One region of the Vibrio sp. 03_296 genome, then DNA from elsewhere that is predicted to be linked to it. Evidence: riboswitches for the same ligand, from Rfam matches in the RefSeq annotation. Region 1 holds a riboswitch; the other holds the start of a gene.
The links. A riboswitch is a leader RNA that binds a small molecule or an ion and turns the genes downstream of it on or off. The one in region 1 is predicted to bind lysine.
Positions count from the first base shown of each region.

Region 2: another riboswitch for lysine. It lies ahead of lysC (lysine-sensitive aspartokinase 3); the one in region 1 lies ahead of tet(35) (tetracycline efflux Na+/H+ antiporter family transporter Tet(35)).

Region 1 is NZ_NPKW01000034.1:861-5,340, reverse strand. It holds gene hisD (histidinol dehydrogenase) at 1-717, opposite strand, end outside; gene hisG (ATP phosphoribosyltransferase) at 723-1,619, opposite strand; His leader region at 1,663-1,799, opposite strand; gene tet(35) (tetracycline efflux Na+/H+ antiporter family transporter Tet(35)) at 1,980-3,581, opposite strand; lysine riboswitch at 3,688-3,867, opposite strand; gene CIK04_RS02850 (H-NS family nucleoid-associated regulatory protein) at 4,353-4,480, shown strand, end outside.
Region 2 is NZ_NPKW01000033.1:7,952-12,431, reverse strand. It holds gene CIK04_RS02755 (PglL family O-oligosaccharyltransferase) at 1-822, shown strand, start outside; gene CIK04_RS02750 (alanine--glyoxylate aminotransferase family protein) at 887-2,008, opposite strand; lysine riboswitch at 2,224-2,402, shown strand; gene lysC (lysine-sensitive aspartokinase 3) at 2,523-3,872, shown strand; gene metH (methionine synthase) at 3,954-4,480, opposite strand, start outside.

The DNA of each region.
Region 1 (4,480 bases):
AATCACCAGCACTTCTGATGGCCCAGCCGGCATATCAATGGCTGCACCACGAAAATCATTACTCACTTGACGTTTTGCTTCTGTGACATAAGCATTACCAGGACCAAATATTTTATCCACCTTAGTGACACTTTCTGTCCCATAGGCCATCGCTGCGACCGCTTGTCCACCGCCAACATTGTAAACTTCATCAATATTACAAAGCTTTGCCACATAGAGAATCTCATCGGCAATCGGTGGTGGTGAACATAAAACCACTTTACGACAACCCGCGATTTGCGCAGGAACACCCAACATCAATACTGTAGAAGGCAGCGGTGCACTGCCACCAGGAATGTATAAACCCACTTTTTGTATCGGGCGAGTGACTTGTTCACACACCACACCCGGTTGTGTTTCGACTTTAATTGGCGTCGGTTTCTGAGCATTGTGGAACTTCGCGATGTTGGCGTAAGCCTGCTCAAGCGCCTGCTTCATTTTTGAAGTTAAGCGAGCAGATGCGTCTTCGATTTCTTGTTCTGTCACTCGAATTGATCCAGGTTTAACGCGATCAAACTTCTCCGTCAGTTCGATCAGAGCAGCATCACCTTCTGCTCTGACTTTCGCAATCACTTCTGCCACTGCAGCGGTAATACTCGCACCTTCAGTTATCGCTGGACGTTCCAAAATAGCGTCTTGTTGCGTCTCACTAAGAGATTGCCAAACAACCGTTCTCATGAGCCTTACTCCATCATTTTTTCAATTGGTAGAACAAGAATAGAGCTCGCGCCAAGTTCTTTGAGCTGTTCCATCGTTTCCCAGAATAGGTTTTCTGTACTCACCAAATGTACTGCCACTCGTTGTTTCTCTGCAGAAAGTGGTAGTACGGTTGGATCTTCCGCCCCTGGCAACAGTGCTTTGATCTGTTCTAGCTTATCGACTGGAGCATGTAGCATGATGTATTTGGATTCTTTGGCTTGCTGAACGCCTTGCATACGCGTTAACAGCTTCTCGATAAGCGCTTGCTTGTCTTGGGCAAACTCACCTGAACGTTGAACAAGTGTTGCTTTAGATTGGAAAATAACCTCTGCCTCTTTTAGGCCATTGGCTTCTAGTGTTGCGCCTGTTGAAACCAAATCAGCGATTGCATCCGCCAAACCAGCACGAGGCGCCACTTCAACTGAGCCTGTCAGCATACAGGTAGAGAAAGCCACACCTTGTCGATCCATATACGCTTTTAGTAGTTGTGGGTAAGTCGTCGCAATACGTTTCCCTGCAAGATCCTGAGGGCCATTGTATTTTTCATCTTTATCAATCGCGATGGACAAACGACATCCACCAAAATCTAAACGACTCAAGGTTTCAAATTGACAAGCATCACCAGTGGCTTTACGTTCTAGGCGCACTTCTTCCAGCACGTTTTCACCGATAAAACCAAGGTCGACAACGCCGTCCATGATCAGCCCAGGAATGTCATCATCACGAACTAATAACAGATCAATTGGCATATTTTCTGAGTGCACGACTAAACGCTCACCCATAATATTAAATTTAACGCCACACTTTTTTAAGAGCCCTTGGCACTCTTCACTCAGTCGGCCTTTTTTCTGAATTGCAATTCTTAAGCGTTGTGTTTGCATGACATTGTCCCTGTGCTTCAATTTGAAAATGATGAAAGTAAAAACTAAAAAACCCTCGAGAGATGTTGGTCTCCCGAGGGTTTAAAATCTGAATTTGATGATTTTCACCTCCGGGAGTTTCCTATCTCCCGGGTATGCGTACATCTCCCGAAAGACTAGACTGGGTGATGATGGTGATGAATGTTCATTACAAAATTACGCATACTTATATAAGCTCTTAGCTTGATTGCTTCGTTGATAACCACACTAACTAAGCTTCCCTTATTTTGCAACACTTTATTTTAAAAAATATCAATTTGTATAAGACAAATAAAAAGGGTAGCCGAAGCTACCCTTTCAAAGTTCATATAAATGAATATGTTACGCTTGTTGGCAAGACTCAATCTTTGCTTTTGACAACCAAGAGAGGATTGCACAAACGATGATGAATGCCATCGTTGCAGCCGCTAGTGAGAACATAACGGAAGCGGTCATACCCAATACAACGAAACCAATACAAGATACCAGTGCCACTGCAAGTGCATAAGGTAACTGAGTCGCTACGTGGTCAATATGATGACAACGTGCCCCCGTTGAAGAAAGAATCGTCGTATCAGAAATCGGTGAACAGTGATCACCAAAAACAGAACCCGCTAATACTGCACTTAGCATAGGAAGCATAAGAGCGATATCTGTCGCACCCGCCATATCACCCGCGATAGGTAGCATAATACCAAACGTGCCCCAAGATGTTCCGGTAGAAAACGCCATCAAACCCGAAAGCAGGAATAGAATCACAGGTAGCCAATGCGGGTTAATATTGCCTTGTGCCATTGTAGATAGATAACTACCTGTTTTCATATCACCAATAACAGAACCAATCGTCCAAGCGAAAATCAGAATAAGGATTGCACCAAACATCGATTTAGCACCGATCCATAAAGTGCGAGCAATTTCTGCAACTGGAAGACCTTGTTTGAACACTGTGAACAATGCCACAGCCAAACCAACCAGACCACCATAAATAAGCGATGTACCTACGTTGGTATTTTCGAAAGCACCAAGCAAGTCGAAAGCTTTACCATCTGCCGCAAGTGCTTGGCCACCGGTATAGAGCATTGAAGCAACCGTTGCAATAATCAAAGCAATGATCGGCATAACAAGATCTGTCACTTTACCTTTATCGCTTTCACGGATATCAAGCTCTTCGTCAATTTCATGCGCTTCTTTTAGGTCGGTATCAGCGTCATTGTCAAAGCCACGGCCTTGTGAAGCGGCAATTTCATGTTCACGCATTTTACCAATGTCTAAACCAAACCAAGCAACCGCAAACACCATTAACAAGGCGAAAATCGCGTAGAAGTTCATCGGTACTAAACGTAGATATGCGCCCAATGCGGAATATTCAGTGATGCCATGTGACACCAGAATACCGCCGATAATGGTCATGATGTACGCCCCCCAACTCGAGGCAGGCATCACCACACACATTGGAGCGGCTGTTGAGTCTAGAATATAAGCCAGTTTGGCGCGTGAAACATAAAAGCGGTCTGTTACTGGGCGAGAAATCGCACCCACAGCTAGGCTATTGAAATAGTCGTCTACAAAAATGAATACGCCTAAAAACGCTGCGAGTAATTTCGAGCCTCGCTTACTTTTCACTCGAGTCTGTGCCCATTCAGCAAAAGCTCGAGTGCCTCCAGAAAGAGTCAGTAGCGCAGTGGTCATACCCAATAACAACAAGAAACCAACAATACTCATATTCCAAGTATTGATGCCACCATCTTCAATAAAAACAGCTGACACTTTATCTGTAATATAAGCTGCCGCAGAGCCTACCGAATAATCATTCAGTAACACTGCACCTAGAAGAATACCGACACCAAGCGATACAAGCACTTTACGCGTTAAAATGGCGAGCGTCAGTGCCACTATCGGCGGTAAAAGTGAGATGGGAGATGTAGCAAAATCTATTAAATTCATGATCTTCAAAAACCAAAGTTTGGCTAGAGATCTACTGCAGACAAAGTAAACAGGATGTCCGTTACTTATGTTGAACTAAGCGACAGGGAAGTGAGCACTTCACCCAACCTACAGTAGCGCTCCATAGTTATAAGTTAAATACTATGGCAGTGTTGTTCCTTTCGGATGCAACCCCAGCAAACTGCTTTGATATGCAATTCACTTCGGCAATGGATACCTTTCACTATTATTCATTGGCATCACCCCAATAATAGTTACTCTTTACCATTGCGCCTCTACGTCGATAACAAATTCTTAACTATCTGCCGATTAAAAAACAACAAATAATCTAATTTATCGCATCAGGTAGCGGCTATTGTACTCATGATGCTCCTCATTGCAACAGATCTGTCTTAAGTTGATTAAATTTGAAAAATCAATATGAGACAGGTTTTCTATTACCATTTCATTAATCCATACTCTTTACGTCATGATACTAATAATAGAAAAAATGAGATCACAAACCACTTTTCATTGAACCATTTTGTTATAAAGCCATCTAACCATTCGTCAAATATTTTTGAGACAGTTTTTTGTTCATTGAAGGAATTGCTTCTACAACTTTCGTCTGTCTTAGAAATTTTATAATCATTCTTTTTTAATTTTTTTACTTTTAATATTGCTTATATTGTATTGCACGTTAATATTAGCATCGTAAGAATTAATCTAGTTTGTTTAATTTAATTCTCGGTATTATTAGACAATCGACTTAGCGAATATATAGGAAAGGTTATGTCTGAACTAACAAAAACTCTGTTGAACATTCGCAGCCTACGTGCGTTTTCTCGTGAACTTACTCTTGAGCAATTAGAAGAAGCTCTAGATAAATTGACAACTGTTGTTGCAGAGCGTCAAGAAGC
Region 2 (4,480 bases), on a different contig from region 1:
GGTTACGGCAATTTTGAGTCTGCCTACACCTTGTACACGGCAAGGCAGCACTTGCTCAACAAGCAATATCCACCAGCACTTCCGGCGATGGATCATCCACATAACGAGCTGCTCTATTGGGGCGTAGAAGGCGGGCTTGTTCCGCTATTGGGGATTTTTCTCGCCGCCATTTTGGTATTGAACCGAATCTACAGTGCCAAGAAAGGCACGCGTTTGGCCATGTTTGCCTTGTTTGTGCCGATCGTACTTCACAGTCAACTGGAGTACCCTTTTTATCACTCCGCGGCACACTGGCTGATCTTCATCATGCTCATCTATTGGGTTGATCAACGTGTAGCGAAAGTCAAAAGCGTAAGTTTTTCTCGCATCAGTAAAACGGCGTTACGAGTCGCCAGTTTAGTGGTGCCGATACTGACCACTTTCTACATGCTGAGCGCCCTGCATACTAACTACGTGCTGACCAAGTTTGAAACCACTCGCCCGGTTAATCCAGAGCTCTTACAACGCGTCACCAACCCCGTAGTGTGGAAAGATCGCTTCGACTGGGATGTCTACAGCACCTACCTCAATATTGGTTTAGCAACACAGGACGCTAAGCTGATTCAACCTTATATCGATTGGTCCCTTGAGATTATTAAGACCAAGCCAAGACCTGCGTTTTATTCCAATTTGATCTTAGCCTACCAAGGGCTTGGCGATTTGAGTAAGGCAGAACAAGTAAAGGCGGAAGCTGAGTTCCTCTTCCCTAAAAACGACTTTAGCAACATTCACTATCAACCACCGTCGGCGGCATTGTCTAACTCCGTTTCATCCAGTCAGTAATTTGTCATGTAATAAAAAAGCGAAGCTCACCAGCTTCGCTTTTTTATTGTTCATTGACCAAAGACTATTGAGTGAGCGACTCTTCAAGCGTTCTTAAACATAACGCGACATTTTCCTCTCTCGCACCGTAACCCATCAAGCCTATACGCCACGCTTTACCAGCGAGCGCTCCCAGACCAGCGCCAATTTCCAAGTTATAAGTTTCAAGCAAATGGCTACGCACTTTCGCTTCATCGATACCTTCAGGCACATAGATCGCGTTTAATTGAGGCAAACGGTACTCTTCATCCACCACAAATTGGAAACCCAGTTTTTCGAGACCCACTTTCAGCTTGTTGTGCATTTTTTCATGCCGCGCCCAAGCGTTCTCCAAGCCTTCATTTTTCAGCATCAACAACGCTTCGTGCAGTGAATACAAGCTGTTAACGGGGGCAGTATGATGATAACTGCGTTTTCCTTCCCCACTCCAATACCCTAACACTAAGCTTTGGTCTAAGAACCAGCTTTGCACGGGTGTTTTGCGTGATTGAATTTTCTCAATGGCGGCAGAAGAAAACGTCACAGGAGCAAGACCAGGGACACAAGACAGACATTTTTGACTACCGGAATACACAGCATCAAGTTGCCATTCATCGACTTTAAGCGGGATACCTCCCAGCGAAGTGACCGTATCAACAATCGTCAGCACACCATATTGTTTTGCTAATTTCCCCAATGTCTCCGCATCACTTCTTGCGCCTGTCGATGTTTCTGCATGAACAAAAGCCAAAATTTTGCTATCCGGATGTTGCGTTAAGGCCTGCTCGACCTTCTCAACCGAGACTGGCGTTCCCCATTCATCATCCACTAACACCGCCTCTCCACCAGCACGAATGACATTTTCACGCATGCGCTCACCAAACACCCCATTGCGGCAGACGATGACTTTATCTCCCGGCTCAATCAGGTTCACAAAGCACGCTTCCATTCCCGCACTACCTGGTGCAGAAACCGCAATGGTAAAATCATTCTCAGTTTGAAAGGCGTATTTAAGCAGTTGCTTGAGCTCATCCATCATCTGAATAAACAACGGATCCAAGTGCCCAACCGTTGGGCGGCTTAGTGCTTGTAGTACTTGCGGGGAAATATCAGACGGTCCTGGCCCCATTAAAATACGACGTGGGGGAATAAAGCTTTGAATTGACATACCGGCTCCTTGCTAAGTGTGAAAAAGGTTAACGGACAGCGTAATCGTTTTAATGCAAATTATGTTTCTCCACACTAAAGCAAACGAGCAACGACAGCAATTAGCCGACAGTCTTAGAGGTCAAACCAGTGTCACAAATTTGTTAATAAAAACTTTCAATCAAGATCGAATTAAGCGTTGACATTGGAGTGTGAAAAACGTTCAATGTTTAAGCTTTTTGCAGAAGAGGAGCACTGCCCAGGCAGATGTTTTGTGGAGCCGCAACTCCAACACAGAACATTCAGGGGGAGTAGTGCCGAGGTAGATCAAAATTGCAGGATTTGATCTGTCGGTTGACTTGGGTTGAGTCCCATCAACTGTCATCAGCTCAGCCTGATGAAGAGCTTCTGAGATGGATTTTCTGATTATTCAAACTGACCTCTCTAAACCGCTCTGCCCCTTTCCTCACCAAAACAAACATCGGATGTTGGATTACCAACGGTTAATATTTTTCGGAAGTCGTGGGAGAAATGCCGTGAGCGCATTGAATGTAGCGAAATTTGGTGGAACAAGTGTTGCAAACTTTGAGGCAATGAGTCGTTGCTCGGCCATTATTGAAAACAATCCAGAGACACGCTTAGTCGTAAGCAGTGCATGCTCTGGCGTCACTAACCTATTGGTAGAGTTAGCCAATGGTGTTCAATCACAAGAAAGACGCGCTGAACTTCTAGCCCAATTGGCTGAAATTCATGATGCGATTCTCAATCAATTGGAAGATGCCACCGAAGCGGCAGCAGAGGTGTATGCGATTCTTGATACCATTACGAGCCTTGCTGAAGCGGCATCCATTCAAGCCAGCAATAAACTCACCGACCACTTGGTCGCGTGTGGCGAGTTGATGTCGACCCATATTCTGGCCCAGTTGATGCGTGAACGCGGTGTCAATGCAGTGCGATTTGATATTCGAGAGGTGCTACGCACAGACGACAACTTTGGCCGCGCAGAGCCGGACGTGGCGAAGATTGCAGAGCTGGCGCAAGAGAAGCTTTTGCCACTTTGCCGCGATTACGTGGTAGTGACTCAAGGCTTCATCGGATCGGATGAGGAAGGCAATACCACCACCTTAGGTCGTGGTGGTAGTGACTACAGTGCGGCCTTGATAGCTGAAGGGTTGAAAGCAACCGGGTTAGAAATCTGGACTGACGTCCCTGGGATTTACACCACGGATCCACGCATCGCAGCGAAAGCCGCGCCAATTCCAGAAATCAGCTTTGCAGAAGCGTCTGAAATGGCGAACTTTGGTGCAAAAATCCTGCACCCTTCAACCCTCGTTCCAGCCCTTCGTCACGACATTCCCGTTTTTGTCGGATCGTCAAAAGAGCCAGAAAAAGGCGGTACTTGGATTCGCCACGAAGCTCAGAGTTCACCGCTTTTCCGTGCATTAGCGCTGCGCTGCAACCAAACCATGGTGACGTTACGCAGTGCGAAGATGTTCCATGCATACGGCTTTCTTGCCAAAGTGTTTGAAATTCTCGCGAAACACAAAATCTCCGTGGATTTGATCACCACATCAGAAATCAGCGTTTCCCTCACTCTAGACAAAACGGACACTTCTGGTGGGGCACCTGAGCTACCACAAGCCGCTCGTCAAGAACTGGAAGAACTGTGTACGGTCGAAGTTGAACACAATCTGTGTTTGGTGGCATTGATTGGTAACCATATGGAAACCAAGGGTTACGCTAAAGAAGTCTTCAGCACCTTAGGGGATTTCAATTTACGTATGATCTGCTACGGGGCAAGTGATCACAATCTTTGCTTCTTAGTCGATGCTCACGACTCTAAGAGCGTGATCCAAAAACTGCATCAAGATCTTTTTGAACGCTAAACATCGTTCTAAGATCACATTGATCCAAAGAGAAAAGGTCACATCGCTGTGACCTTTTCTTTTTCTCAACGCTGGCCAGTATCAGCCATTAATGTTTGGACCAAGCCATTTTTCGGCTTCCAGTAAATCCCAACCTTTACGCTCAGCATAGCTTTCCACTTGGTCTTGCTGAATTTGTGCGATGGCAAAATAACGCGAATCGGGATGAGAAAAATACCATCCTGATACCGAAGCTCCCGGCCACATCGCGTAACTGCTGGTGAGTGACATGCCAATGGTTTCTTCTACGTTAAGCAGTTCCCACAACGGCCCTTTCTCGGTGTGCTCAGGACAGGCAGGGTAACCCGGCGCAGGACGGATCCCCTGGTATTTCTCACGGATCAATTCTTCGTTTGAAAGGTTTTCGTCGGCAGCATAGCCCCAAATCTCTTTACGGACACGTTCATGCAGATACTCTGCAAAAGCTTCCGCTAGACGATCGGCAACCGCTTGAATCATGATCGCGTTGTAGTCATCCCCCTGTGCTTTGAACTGATCTGCGAGTTCACGCTCGTTCACACCACCCGTCACAGCAAAAGCACCGATCCAATCATTTTTGCCACTCTCTT